DNA from 3 places in the Buttiauxella sp. AC038 genome. Region 3 is predicted to be linked to each of the others. Evidence: predicted binding sites of a transcription regulator. Region 3 holds the regulator's gene; each other region holds the start of a gene.
The links. The regulator LexA, encoded in region 3, represses DNA repair genes until DNA is damaged. The targets are predictions, from matches to a motif close to TNCTGTATGTACATACAGNA.
Positions count from the first base shown of each region.

Region 1: a site for LexA is predicted at 3,019-3,038, ahead of sbmC (DNA gyrase inhibitor SbmC). Genes of this name have one in related genera too.
Region 2: a site for LexA is predicted at 2,073-2,092, ahead of sulA (SOS-induced cell division inhibitor SulA). Genes of this name have one in related genera too.

Region 1 covers NZ_CEEDCQ010000001.1:1,808,611-1,813,511, reverse strand. The annotation lists gene AC0IXI_RS08620 (GHMP family kinase ATP-binding protein) at 1-716, shown strand, start outside; gene AC0IXI_RS08615 (DUF496 family protein) at 850-1,170, opposite strand; gene AC0IXI_RS08610 (FUSC family protein) at 1,377-2,435, opposite strand; gene sbmC (DNA gyrase inhibitor SbmC) at 2,524-2,994, opposite strand; gene dacD (serine-type D-Ala-D-Ala carboxypeptidase DacD) at 3,200-4,366, opposite strand; gene sbcB (exodeoxyribonuclease I) at 4,631-4,901, shown strand, end outside.
Region 2 covers NZ_CEEDCQ010000001.1:3,338,955-3,343,855, reverse strand. The annotation lists gene ompA (porin OmpA) at 103-1,182, opposite strand; gene sulA (SOS-induced cell division inhibitor SulA) at 1,542-2,051, opposite strand; gene AC0IXI_RS16045 (TfoX/Sxy family DNA transformation protein) at 2,272-2,886, shown strand; gene yccS (YccS family putative transporter) at 2,883-4,901, opposite strand, start outside.
Region 3 covers NZ_CEEDCQ010000001.1:4,656,341-4,661,241, reverse strand. The annotation lists gene plsB (glycerol-3-phosphate 1-O-acyltransferase PlsB) at 1-1,880, opposite strand, end outside; gene AC0IXI_RS22050 (diacylglycerol kinase) at 2,007-2,375, shown strand; gene lexA (transcriptional repressor LexA) at 2,484-3,092, shown strand; gene dinF (MATE family efflux transporter DinF) at 3,167-4,498, shown strand; gene AC0IXI_RS22035 (CsbD family protein) at 4,658-4,867, shown strand.

The DNA of each region.
Region 1 (4,901 bases), 2.8 Mb from region 3:
GTATGCGCCAGATACTGGAACAGGTGGTGGCGTATTTTGGTCACCCCGCTGCATTATCAGAGAGCCTGAGCACCGCTCTCGAGTCCACGATCCCCGTAGGTAAAGGCCTTGCGAGCAGCACCGCAGATATTGCCGCAACGGCAGTGGCGACCGCCCGGTATTTGGGTGAAACGCTCAGCGAATCCACCCTTGCGGCTTTATGTGTAAACATTGAACCGACCGACAGCACGATTTTTGTTTTGCCGACGCTTTTCTCCCACCTGAATGCGCAAACTCAGTTTAGCTGCCAGGCCGCGCCAGCTATGGATATCCTGTTGCTTGAAAGTGATACCACGATTCTGACTGAGGACTACCGTCGTCATCAGCGCGAATCTGCGTTAATTAGCCATGCCGCAGTACTTGATGACGCGTGGCTTCGCTTGCAACAAAGTTGCAAGATGCAAGAGCCTCGCTTGTTGGGAGAAGCCGCCACGCAAAGCGCGATCGCCAGCCAGGCGTTACTGCCAAAACCGATGTTTTCGCAGCTGTTAGCGCTAGTTGAAGAGTTTGATTTATTCGGTGTGAACGTGGCGCACAGCGGGAGTGCTGTGGGGTTGATGCTTGATACCAGTAAGCATGATGTTGGGAAATTACTCTGGCAGATTAATCAGTTCGCTATTGATGTGCCTTATCCGCAGCAACATCTGGTGAAGACGATTGCAGGCGGCGTGCGTTAAGTTCTTGCGAAAAAAAACCGCCGAATCGGCGGTTTTCACAATTAACACTAATTTCCCTAAATAATTCAAGTTGCATCAAGGCGGCAAGTGAACACAGCCAAGGCAGAGGCAGCTCGAAGTATGGCGGGTAAATTTACTCGGGTTTGATTTCACCCATCACTTTCAGTTTTTTGGAAATTTCACGACGCTCTTTAGACAGTTCAGCATTCTTGATGATGTAATCATCAACACGGTCTTCGTAGTCGGTTTTCATGCTGGCAATGATGCCCTGAATAGCTTCAATGCTCATACCTGGCTTAATGTAGTCACTCAGGTTATCAAGAAGCAGAACACGTTTTGAGTTATCACGGATCTTTTTCTGAACGTCCTGAATCTCACGCTGCAGTTTGTTTTTACGACGGAACAGACGCACAAACTCAAGCACGTCCTGGAAAGAAGGTTTAGTTGGTTCCATTTTTATACCCCTGCTAATTTCATACTCGGATTCGTTAAGACAACCGCCATAAGATTACCTTAATGGTAGCGGCGGCCGCTGACAATTCTTTTATCCCCGTCCGTTCCGGGCTCTATAGCCAAACAGTACAGGCGATTAGTCTCTTTCGCTATCTTAACCTCAATTGGTGCTGAATCGAAACCAGCAATTCGCTCCGCACCCCGCAATTATTTACGTAACGCGCGGCAGATCAACTGCGAGAGTAATTCCAGTTGACGAGCAAGCTCCAGACTCAACCAGACATAACCGTGAATTGGGGTTTCCTGAAGTTTCCCATTTCCCCCTTCCTGCATGAGCTGGCGCAATTCGCTGACGATCTCGGTCAGCTTTTCGTTATTAGCAGAAATCGGTGATGGGTTACCGTCATGCAATGCATGGGCAATCGCAGCGAGTGTGCGTTGCGTCATCTGCTGAGTATCACGCAGAGTATGAGCATTGATCATCAGGAAATGGCTCTCTCGGGAAGCCCAGTAAGCATTGATTTGCAGCTCAAGCGTGCACACCATATTACGGCTGACAGTTTGTATCGCTTCGAAAATAGATTTCTGGATGTGCGTTTCTTTGCTGCTCGGCCCAATCAGTGCGCGCATTTTCACTACATCGGTCAACACCTGATGCAGATGTTTTTCCAAACGCGGGCGCTCCAGCAAGTTCGGAGAAAAACCTGCGTTATAAACCCGACCAAAGGCGGTGACGAAATTCGCCATTTGAATGCGCCAGTGGATAAACGCACGCTGCGGATAAATACTGGTAAATAGCATTGCGAGTAATGATCCGAAGATAACATCACCACTGCGCCACAACGCAATTTCCATATCACCAGCCGGTGCACCCACTACGACTGCGAGGGTAATACCAATCAGCAGAGCCTGATACGGGCGTTTCCCCAGCGCCAGGTAACCGCAAATAAACATCGCAAAAGCGCACCAAACCAGCATCAGCGGCAGAGAAAACAGCTCCAACCTTAGCGCAATAAGCCCCATGGTTGCGCCACAAATGGTGCCGCCAATACGTTCAAAGGCGCGAGGTACTACATTTCCCCAAAAGGATATTGGCCCCATCACCACCACTAAAGTGATTAATGGCCATGTGCCTTCCGGAACTTTCAGAAGATGAACTATGAGAAAGGTAAGAACAAATGCCAGCGCGATACGAACGCCATGCACAATTCGGTAGTTGCGATAAACGCGTAGTTCAAACGGACTTAGTGATTTGTCGGGGCGCACACCCGGCTCTCCTGAAACAAAAGCGTGATTGTACCTGTTTTTTAAGTGTGGGCATCACAAAGTTAGGGGGCTTACGCCCCCTTCAGCTTCACTCTTGATCTGCAACCGGGATATACATATCAACTTCCCACACTCCACTTTCAGAGCCATCATTCAGATAGTGCTCAAAGCAAGGTTTGCCGGTTAACTGGAAGCGGTTATCTGCAAGGAGACTATCAAAGAAGAGATTCCATGGTTTTGCAAAATCGCCGTCGTCGACTTTTGCACGCGCGACGGCATATTGCCCTGCTTCAATGCGTGTAGTGATGACACCTTCACTGTTTTCAGGCACGGTAAAATCTTCCGCAACAGAAACAACCGTGTCGCAACGCAGCTTTTCCGCAGGTACAACATCTGGGTTATCGTAGTAAACCGCCAGCCACTCTTCACCGACGACTTTATGAGATTTAACCCATAGAGAAAGTTGCTCAAATCCTTGTTGAACCGTTTTTTCCCACGGCCCTACCATATGAAAACCCGCTACTTTTCGCTCATGAACTTGTTGTACGTTAAATTCCATATGACCTCCTGACCCGATTAAAAGCACTGTATATAAATACACCACTCTATTACTGGGAAGCAATCCTTTGGCTGGGTGATGTGGTTACTTTGCGAGCAAGATCGCTTTTCGCCAATAAATCGTAGTACAGACGAGAACCACAGGTTAGAACTAAAGGCGAAAAAAAAGGCCGACATAAAGTCAGCCTGTTGAAAATTTTAAGCAACTACAGCTTGTGGCTCAGATAATCACTAAATCGCGACCATGCACTGCCCTTTTTAACATCGGTTAGCGTCACCAGCGGCCAGTGTGCAATCAGCTTGTCGCGGTCAAACAGTTCAATTTCACCAACATGTTGGTTAGCGGCGACAGGCGCTTCCATCTCCGGGTTATCAAGGACATATTTGGCTTTAATATTTGGAACTTCCGATTTTGGCAGTGCCAGATAGACATCCTGATTGGTGCCGACTTCAACTTTCTTTTGGTCGCCATACCAGACAGTTTCGGTGCCAATTTTTTTGCCTTTATGCAGCACCTGCACAGTATCAAAATTATCCTGACCCCAATGTAGCAGTTTGCGCGCCTGGTCTTCGCGGCCTTTCGGGCTTTCAGCTCCCATTACAACTGCAATTAAGCGGCGCTCGCCATCAACACTTGAAGCGATAAGGTTAAAGCCTGCACTGGCAGTATGGCCGGTTTTCAAACCATCCACATTCAGCCCTTTATCCCACAATAGGCCATTGCGGTTCTGCTGCGTGATACCATTCCACGTGAGGCTGCGCTCGCTATACATATGATAAAAATCAGGCTCGCCGTGAATAATGGCGCGAGAAAGTACCGCTAAATCGTACGCCGAACTATGCTGGCCTGGCGCATCAAGACCGTGAACAGTTTCAAAATGGGTATCTCGCAGTCGCAGTTGCTGCACGTATTTATTCATCATCGCCACAAATTGTGGCTGCCCGCCAGCGACATAATCGGCTAACGCGACACAAGCGTCGTTCCCGGAATCAATAATCAGCCCGCGGCTTAAATCATGTACCGTTAGTCGGTCACCGGCTTTCAAAAACATCAGCGACGAACCGTCAAAAACCGGATTCCCTTTCGCCCAGGCATCTTTACCGACGGTGACCATATCGTTTGCCGAGATACGCCCGCTATCAATGGCGCGATCCACTACATAGCCGGTCATCAGTTTGGTCAGACTCGCCGGGTTGCGTCGCACATGTTCATTTTGCGCAGCCAGAATTTGCCCGGTGGTGTAATCCATCAATACCCATGAACCCGCCTGGATTTGTGGCGGTGGTGGCGCATTAACAAAGATATCGTCGGCAAAAGCGGTGTGAGCAGATAATGACAGCAGTGAACAGACAGCAAAAAGACGGATCTTCAACGATATACCCTCGGTAACAATAAATTCAGCCGCTTCTTTTACTGGAGTTTGCGATAATTTTCGCAATTAAATTGCAAAAAGTTATGAATAATCAAATTTGCTCGCCGGATTGGATACTTCTCCCGGTGGTGCAGGCGGCGGGTTAATGGTTTACCATGGCGTTATGCAGCACCAGCAAATAATGATGAATACATGGAGAGAGTTTTAGTGGGATTTCAGTTTAATAACAGTATGTTAAACATCACTCAAGGGCGGGGGTAAACCGTGGAAAATTCAACGCAACAACCGACCTTCCTCTTTCATGATTATGAAACTTTCGGCAAAAGCCCATCCCTTGACCGCCCGGCGCAATTTGCGGCTATTCGTACCGATGAACAATTCAATGTCATCGGTGAGCCAGAAGTCTTTTACTGCAAGCCTGCGGATGATTACCTCCCACAGCCAGAAGCCGTGATGATTACCGGCATAACGCCGCAGCAAGCCCTGGCGCGCGGTGTTAATGAAGCCGATTTTGCAAAGCGCATTCACAGCATCT
Region 2 (4,901 bases), 1.3 Mb from region 3:
GGCGGTTGTATTGACTCTGAGCTCTGCTTTTCGGTTCTATGCATTCACCAAAGAATAAAAACAAAAAACCCCGCCTAAGCGGGGTTTTTTTATAACGGTAACTTATGCCGCAGGCTGAGTTACAACGTCTTTGATACCTTTAACTTCGATCTCTACGCGACGATCTGGAGCCAGGCAATCAATCAGTTTAGCTTTAGGAGCTACGTTATCACAGGTGTTGCCAGTAACTGGGTTAGATTCGCCCATACCGCGTGGGGAGATCTTGTTAGCTGGGATACCTTTAGAGATCAGGTAATCAACAACAGACTGTGCACGTTTGTCAGACAGTTTCTGGTTGTACTGGTCAGAACCGATACGGTCGGTGAAGCCCAGAACTACAACAGAACCATCTTTCGGGTCGAGGTTGCTCAGCTGAGTATACAGCTGATCCAGTGCCTGCTGACCTTCTGGTTTCAGAGTTGCTTTGTTGAAGTTGAACAGAACATCAGACTTCAGAGTGAAGTGCTTGGTCTGTACTTCTGGAGCTGGTGCTGGAGCTGGAGCTACTACTGGAGCTGCAACTTCGCCCTGACCGAAACGGTAAGAAACACCCAGGCTCAACAAGCCGTTGTCTGGACGAGTACCAACGGTAGCAGCGTCACCAATGTTGTTAGTCCACTGGTATTCCAGACGGGTAGCGATATCGCGGGTAACTGCCCACTCGATACCACCAGCAGCCAATGGAGATACGCCAGTGTCGTGATCACTTACACGGTTACCAGCAGCATTCATAGCTGTAGAATCTGCACGCCATACCATACCACCCAGACGAGTGTAGATGTCCAGATCGTCAGTGATTGGGTAGCCCAGTTTAGCGGTCAATTGAACGCCTTGCGCTTTGAAAGCACCGTTTTCTACGCTGCCTTTATATGGCATACGACCTAACCAGTCATAACCCATTTCAAAACCAACGTACGGGTTAACCTGGTAACCACCGAACGCACCAGCACCCAGTTGGCTGTCATGAGTTGGGCCATTACCGATGCCGTTATCATAGCCGTTCTGGTTAGAGAAACCGGTGTCGTGGAATTGGGACCAACCCAACTTACCACCTGCATACCAGGTGTTATCTTTCGGTGCGGCCTGCGCTACGGTAGCGAAGCCAGCCAGTGCCACTGCAATCGCGATAGCTGTCTTTTTCATTTTTTGCGCCTCATTATCATCCAAAAAGGCCATGAGCTTTAAAATCGCTCTAAAGCCCAGGGTTAAATCCTTCGCCCGAGTTTATGCTCACTTGTTACTCTACCGATCAATCGGTGTTATGAAGAGCAACCCTGGCGAGCTAAAGTCTACAACGTAGTTTAAAACTTACAAGTGTGAAGTCCGTCAGGCATATGAAAAAAAACGACTTGTATACACATTTTCTAACATTTTTGCGCGTAATTCACACTCTAAAGATTTGCTGGAAGGCCGCCTGGAGCGGCTTGGGACGCGGATTCTTGATAATTCACAATGAATTGTCAAGGGTTCATAAAAAGTTCCAAGAATTCTCTTAAATTTACTTAATGATACAAACTAGAATGAATTTTTAGCTCACTTCGTGGTCGACATCCTGTTTCCGAGATACGGGTTGGTCGCATAATGAAGCCGATTGCATTCCCCATTTCGGCAGCAGATGACAGTTGCAAATGCTCTTCATCCGTCAATTCTTCAGGTAACCAACCGATAACAACGCTGTAATTTCCTGTCTGCAATGCTTTTACCATAGCATCTACGGTGAAAAGTGGATCTAACTGGCTCACTTGCATAACTTTTGCCAGCGGAAGACCTGCCGATTGTAGCCACTGACGACTTAATTTCTGCTGTGGTGTTAGCCACAGCTGCCAACGTGACTGTTGCCCCAGTTGTTGAAGCAGTGGCAATAAAACCAGTTGTGTAACCCATGGCTGATCTTCGCTGTAGATCACTTCACTGATCAACCCTTTAATGTTGTTACCCGCAGATGACTGGGCCGTAGAAGGCACAGCATTTGTAACAGTGGCAACCTGAGTTCGAACGTTATGTGAATGCATCGTTAATCCCGCCTGATGGGTTACTGTATGGATATACAGTAATGCCTGTTTGGATAAAGATCAATCTAAATTTCGGAAAGTGTCTCGCAATTTCATCATGTAATTCGACGGAAAGTGAGAATGTGATTGCGGTGAGTGATTAGGTTACTTATTTTCGTATTACAGGGAGCGCTAATAAACCGTATCGATAAATTACAGCATGATATTTAAGGATATATTCATGAAAAAAAGATCTTATGCGAGGATTCATCAATCTAAAGAATACTTATCCCCACTGGGAGAAATTGGCTGCCGGTCACTATTTGGTGGGTATAGCTTGATGGTAGAAAACGTTGTGTTTGCCATGGTTTCAGAAGGGGAACTTTATCTGCGAGCATGTGAACAAACGGAAGTCTATTTTGTTAAACGAGCCTCGCAGCCTCTGCTTTACAATAAACGTGGACGTACTATCGAACTCAATTATTACCACGTTGATGAGGGGTTGTGGAGCGATCGTGAAAAGTTAGTTCAACTGTCAATGGATGCTCTATTCAGTGCCCGGCGCGAAAAATCCCGGCAGCGTGCTCAGCAAAGGCTTAAAGATTTACCCAATTTAACGCACAGTCTGGAGATGATGTTGTGGGAAGTCGGTATTGCTGATGTGCGTACCCTTCATGCCTTCGGCGCAAAGCGCTCTTGGATAAAGCTCAGAGGCGTTAAGAAAGGGCTTGGCGTACAGGTATTGCTGGCATTAGCTGGCGCTATTTGCGGAATTCATGAAGCCGCACTCCCGGCGGCAACACGCCAGGAGTTGGTCGAGTGGGGACATCATTACGAGAAACGCCAAAGACGTTAATTGTGTTGTTGTGACACAAGTTGTTGAAGGCGCGATATTTCTGGTAATAGCGCAACCAGCAGACCAATCTGCTGAAGCACCAGTGGCTCTTTGGAGTCTGGTTGCGGTTCAAGTGTGGTTATACGTTCAGATAGTCCCTGAAGTGCTTTTTGTACTCGCTCTTCATCTGCTGGCAGGTGATGAAGTGCATCGTCGACGTAGCACACAGCATCATCAAGCAGTAGCAAAATATCCTCGTTTATCAGTTTTTCACGATGTGCACCCAACGCTGAGATATAGCTGTTGAAGGTGTGATTCAGACACAATAGGCGAAATGCTGTTTCCCGCATCTCCGCTGAAACACGCGGTTCAGACGACATATTCGACACAACTGAAGCCAGTTCAGCATCTTTATTATGTGCGTCCCGGCGTGCAATACGGTACTCAAGCCTATTGTCACGACCCTGGTGATATTGCTCAAGAATCGCATCCAGATAACGGCAGTTAGCGTTAAATGCACGCTCCACCACTAATGGCAACCGGCGAAAACGCCAGTCAGGCCAAATGAAACTTACGGCGGCCCAGGCGATGGCACATCCTAATAAGGTATCGAAGATACGTGGCATTGCGACTTCAAATCCTTCGCCCAACAGGTTGAAACAGAGCAACACCAGCAAGGTGATAAACATGGTGGCGTGCGCATATTGCACATTGCGAAAAGCAAAGAAGAGCACGCCAGTAATCACAATTAAAACAAGCTGTCCTTCAATTGATGGCACAAAGAACAATACCGGAAGCCCGACGGCCACACCCACCAAAGTACCAATAATACGCAAAGCCAGGCGGCGGCGAGTGGCGCTGTAGTTAGGTTGGCAAACGAAGAGACTGGTCAAAAGTATCCAGTAGCCATGTTTTAACCCGGTGAATTGAATAAATGCATAGCCGACGCACAGTACAACGGACATGCGCACCGCATGGCGGAATAACGCTGATTCTGGTGTTAAATTGCGTTTTAATCGCTGCCAGATATCTCCAAAGCCAGTTAAGCGATCATCCAACAGGCGGTTTTCAATATCGCTGTGCGGAGCGGCGAGGGCTTGTTCAGATTCAATAGTGGCTAACTGAGCATCAATGGCGCGCAAATTACTCACCAGGAAGCCAAGTGCTTTTAATTCACTCGCCAGATACTGATCCGTTTTTAATCTCTCAATGGCGGCGTCAAGATGGGTAAACGCGCGCTCGAACCGTGGGTCATGTTGATATTTCACGCGTAATAAAACGGAGCGTGAAAGCTGCAAGCAGGCCTGAGATTGCATAGTTAACAGGCGTTGAAAGCGAAACATAATGTCGCTGTAGCGAAACTTATCGCGCAGTGCCTGGTACTGGATGTGGGAAGAGCTGGCGCGCTCGTGAATATCCTGAGCGACAAAATAGTAGTGCAGAGTCCGCCGAGTGCCTCTCTGTCCACGATCTCCGCGTAAGCGTGTCAGCAACGAACCTTTGGTTTGATTCAGCACTGTCACAAGCTGGCTATTTGCCATCGCGAGCTCAAGCATTGGTGCCTGGCTTTCTTCTTCGATATCCGGGTCAAATAGGGTTGCTTTGACTTCGAGATAACGCGCGAGGCTCTCATAACAGCGAGCCAGGTTATCCTGAAGCGGTCGAATTGGGAATATAAGATGCCCGGCAAGCGTCAGTAAGTTGTACCAGATTGCACCTGCCAGCAGCAAAATGGGTTGTTGATACCAGTGCTCGTACAGAGAAATGCCGAGCATGGTATAGATGGCGATAAGCAACGCCCCAAATGCGATAGTGGCGTACCGCTGACCTAACCCACCCAGAAGAATGAACCCGCTGGTAGAAACCATTAGCCCAATACCAAACAGCACAGGCCATGGATATAACAACTCCACCGACGCGGAAGCGATGAAGAAACTAACCAAAGTAATCAGAAGATTACGTAAACGGCCGGTGAGACGGTCATCTAAATCTGCAAGAGCTGCTGCAACAACGCCAAGCGTTAACGGAATAGTGAG
Region 3 (4,901 bases):
ATAATTGCAGCCAGCAGAGAAGGCAACACCAGCATATGCAGGATGTTGTTACGGTAGTAAGTCATCAGTACTGCCTGCTCACGCGGCAGAATGATGATGTCACCAATCGTATCTTTCTCTAATTCAAACTTGTTCATCTGCAACGCATGTTCGATAAGCGCTTCTGCTGGCTGATCTGGTGCGGTCGCATCCGGTGAATACGGCACATTACGCAACAGGCTCAGGTAACAGTTGAGCTGTTCGGTCAGTTGTTCGCGCGTCAGTGAACGCTGGCGCGATGCCAGGAGCGCGGTACAACACAGGTTCATGGCGTTTGCCGCGCCTGCATTGTTAATACGCACCATCAGTTCGGCAGCAATTTCATTAACCGTTGGCGTTAACCATGCCGGGCGAATGGATTCAATCGGGTCGATTGAATCACGCCACTCAGGCACTCGCTGGTTGAGGAATGTCATCAACGGCATAGGTTCGCCGAAGTTAACATAGCCCTGGCCGAGGTTACGCAGCTTGCTCAGCCCACGAACCATCTGCATGAAGCTTTCTTTTTCTTTGGTCGCACCGCGCAGTTCTTTTGCGTAAGTCCCCACTTCCATTACATGCTCGTAGCCAATGTAAATTGGCACCAATGTAATTGGACGAGTACCGCCACGCAGCATGGCCTGAATGGTCATCGACAGCGTGCCGGTTTTCGGGTCAAGCAAACGGCCGGTACGAGAACGGCCACCTTCCACAAAGTATTCAACGGAATAGCCACGGCTAAACAGCTCGCCAAGATATTCACGGAACACGGTGGAGTAGAGTTTGCTGCCCTTAAAGGTACGGCGAATAAAGAACGCGCCCAGGCGGCGGAAAATCGGGCCTGCTGGCCAGAAGTTCAGGTTGATACCCGCCGCAATGTGCGGAGGAACCAGCCCCTGGTGGTAAAGCACGTAAGACAAAAGCATGTAGTCCATGTGGCTGCGGTGGCAGGGAACATAGACAATCTCGTGGCCGTCGTGAGCCAGTTGGCGTACACGTTCTGCATTATGAACGTTAATGCCCTGGTACAGGCGGTTCCACGTCAGACCTAATACGCGGTCGGTCAAACGCACGGCTTCATAGGAGAAGTTCGCCGCAATCTCTTCCATCAAGGCAACAGCATTTTGCTGTGCTTTTTCATGGGAGATTTTCTTGCTGCGCGCTTCATCTTCTACTGCACGGGCAATAGCTTTTGAGGCCAGAAGTTTGTTAAACAGATCCTGACGTACCGGCAGACGCGGGCCTACAGTCGCTAAACGCTGGCGAGCAAAGTGCATACGCGCCACGCGTGCCAGTTTTTGGGCGATTTTTTTATCTGTACCGTGATCGGTTGCCATCTGGCGCAGCGAAACAGGTGCCGAGAACCGCACAAAACTGTCGCGCCCAAGCCAGGATACCGCGAAGAATTTCTGAATGCCGTTAAGCATCTTCAGTGGCGGGTTAACTTCGCCTTTTTCGCGACCCGGAGAGCGGCCAAACATCACCGATACCGGCACCATCTGCACATCCAGATTTGGATTGCTGCGGTGCAAGTCGAGATAATCATGGAATAGCTTGATCGACTCTTCTTTTGGCGTGTAATAAGTGAACACGCGCGGGCCGCCATGGATAAAGACATAGCGCGGCAATACCGCACCGTCGATCTCTAATGGCTCGAGAGGGTCGGGCAAGTTGTGCGCGAGGCATTGCGCGCGCAGGGTTAATAAGTCCGCCTTTGAGTTATACGGCAGAACGTACATTATTGGGCGTGTGGGATCTAAGCCCAGTTCGGCCTGTGGATCTGCCGGAATGGACTTGCTCTTTACCAGAACGCCTAATGGTAAATTAAGTAATTTGTAGTAGATTCTTGGCCAGCCTGACATAAACGATGTAAAGCCTCAGGTTAATGATGCAAATTCGCCGCAAGAATATCAGAATCTCACCCAGATTTCTGTGGCGTTATAATTTTGACAAGCATTGATGCAAATAATTTGAAAAGGTTTCCTAAAATGGCGAGCAGTACCACTGGACTTACCCGTATCATCAAAGCCGCAGGCTACTCATGGAAAGGGCTCAAAGCAGCCTGGATCAATGAAGCAGCTTTCCGCCAGGAAGGCGTTTCTGCCGTTATCGCCATTGCCATCGCATGTTGGTTAGATGTCGACCCCATTACCCGCATTCTACTTATCGGCTCAGTCGTGTTGGTCATGATTGTCGAGATCCTCAACAGCGCTATCGAGGCTCTTGTCGACCGTGTTGGCACTGATTATCACGAACTTTCCGGGCGAGCCAAAGACATGGGCTCGGCCGCAGTATTAATTTCAATTATCCTCGCGGTAATTACCTGGGTCACGCTGCTTTGGTCGCATTTGCGGTGATCTTTCCAGAATAGTTAAGTGCCTGGTTTTTTGCTTAATTTGTGGTTCCAAATTGACCTTTGACTGTATATACTCACAGCATAACTGTATAAACACCCAGGGGGCGGAATGAAAGCGTTAACTACCAGGCAGCAAGAGGTGTTTGATCTTATTCGGGATCATATCAGCCAGACCGGCATGCCACCGACTCGTGCCGAGATTGCTCAACGTCTGGGGTTCCGTTCTCCGAACGCCGCTGAAGAGCATTTAAAAGCACTTGCCCGTAAAGGTGTGCTTGAAATTGTTTCTGGCGCATCCCGTGGTATCCGCCTGTTGGTGGAAGAAGTGACCGGTATTCCACTGGTTGGGCGTGTTGCTGCAGGTGAGCCACTCCTTGCACAGCAACACATCGAAGGCCATTATCAGGTCGACCCATCACTGTTTAAACCAAATGCCGACTTCTTGCTGCGCGTCAGCGGTATGTCGATGAAAGACATCGGCATTATGGATGGCGATCTGCTTGCGGTTCATAAAACCCAGGATGTGCGTAATGGCCAGGTTGTTGTCGCGCGTATCGATGATGAAGTTACCGTTAAGCGCTTAAAACAACAGGGCAACACCGTTCATCTGTTGCCAGAAAACAGTGAGTTTGAACCGATCGTGGTTGACCTACGCGAGCATAACTTCTCTATTGAAGGGCTGGCTGTTGGGGTTATCCGCAACGGCGACTGGCTGTAAAATCTCTTTAGGTGATGCGCATTTAAAGTGCGCATCACTGCCTTAATTATCTTTGATCTCCTTCAGGAGATGTCATGCAATTATTCTCCACAGCGGATCGTGCGCTCTGGCGCCTCGCTTTACCCATGATTTTCTCCAACATTACTGTTCCGCTGCTTGGCCTTGTCGATACGGCTGTTATTGGTCATCTGGATAGTCCTGTTTATCTGGGCGGTGTTGCCATTGGTGCGACAGCAACCAGCTTCCTGTTTATGTTGCTGCTGTTTTTGCGAATGAGTACCACAGGTTTAACTGCTCAGGCTTTTGGTGCCAATAATCCCTCAGCGTTAGCTCGTGCACTGGTGCAACCATTATTACTGGCACTAGGGGCAGGGGTGGCAATTGTCTTACTGCGCGATCCCCTCATTTCACTCGCTTTACAAATTGTCGGCGGCAATCAGGATGTGCTCGTACAAGCGCAACGCTTTCTTGAAATCCGCTGGCTGAGTGCGCCAGCCTCGCTTGCCAACCTCGTTTTACTGGGATGGTTGCTAGGGGTTCAATACGCACGAGCTCCGGTTATCTTGCTGGTAGTCGGCAATCTTCTGAATATCGTACTGGATGTGTGGCTGGTGATGGGGGTGCACCTTGATGTTCAAGGGGCGGCACTTGCGACTGTTACTGCTGAATACGCGACATTTTTCATCGGATTGCTGATGGTGAAGAAGGCTATGGGCTTGCGAGGTATCAGCTTTGAGATGCTCAAACAGTCCTGGCGTGGCAATGTTCGGCGCTTACTGGCGCTTAATCGGGACATCATGTTGCGCTCGTTATTACTGCAAGTGTGCTTTGCTTCAGTCACCATCTTTGGTGCGCGCTTAGGCAGCGAAATTGTCGCCGTCAATGCGGTGTTAATGACTCTCCTGACGTTTACCGCTTATGCGCTTGATGGTTTTGCCTATGCTGTTGAAGCTCACTCCGGGCAAGCTTATGGTGCAAAGAATCGTGGTCAATTGCTCGAGGTTTGGGGGGCAGCTTGTCGGCAGGCGGGTTTAGTCGCGCTCATGTTTGCCGTGGTGTATGCCCTATTTGGCGAGCAAATTGTTTCTCTTCTGACGTCCATTTCCCAATTACAGCTACAGGCCGATCGTTATCTCCACTGGCAGATTGTGTTACCCGTGGTTGGTGTCTGGTGCTACTTGCTGGATGGGATGTTTATTGGCGCGACAAGAGGCGCTGAGATGCGTAATAGCATGGCGGTTGCCGCTGTTGGTTTCGGCCTAACGCTCTTCACTGTTCCGTATTTAGGCAACCACGGGTTATGGCTGTCTGTAGCGGTATTCCTTGCTCTGCGGGGGCTGGCGTTAGGTTGGATTTGGCGTCGTCACTGGCAGCAAAATAGCTGGTTTAACAATGTACAAAGTTAAGCCGTATGGTTAAAGATTCTTAGTTTTCTCCCCACCACCATATCCTTGACTACAATTATTATCACGTCCAGCAGATAGAGTGGTGTTGGCCAAATGGCAGCACATTGGACGTTGGTAATTTTTTAGCAGTTCTTCCCCCCGAACGATGAGGATATTATTATGAATAAAGACGAAATCGGCGGTAACTGGAAACAGTTTAAAGGCACAGTAAAAGAGAAATGGGGCAAACTGACTGACGATGATATGACTGTCATCGAAGGCAAACGCGATCAGCTTGTCGGTAAAATTCAAGAGCGTTATGGGTACGAAAAGGATAAGGCAGAGGAAGAAGTCGTTGATTGGGAAACTCGCAACAAATACCGTTGGTAATTAGCTTCCCTCAGATGTGTTAACTCTCAGCCCT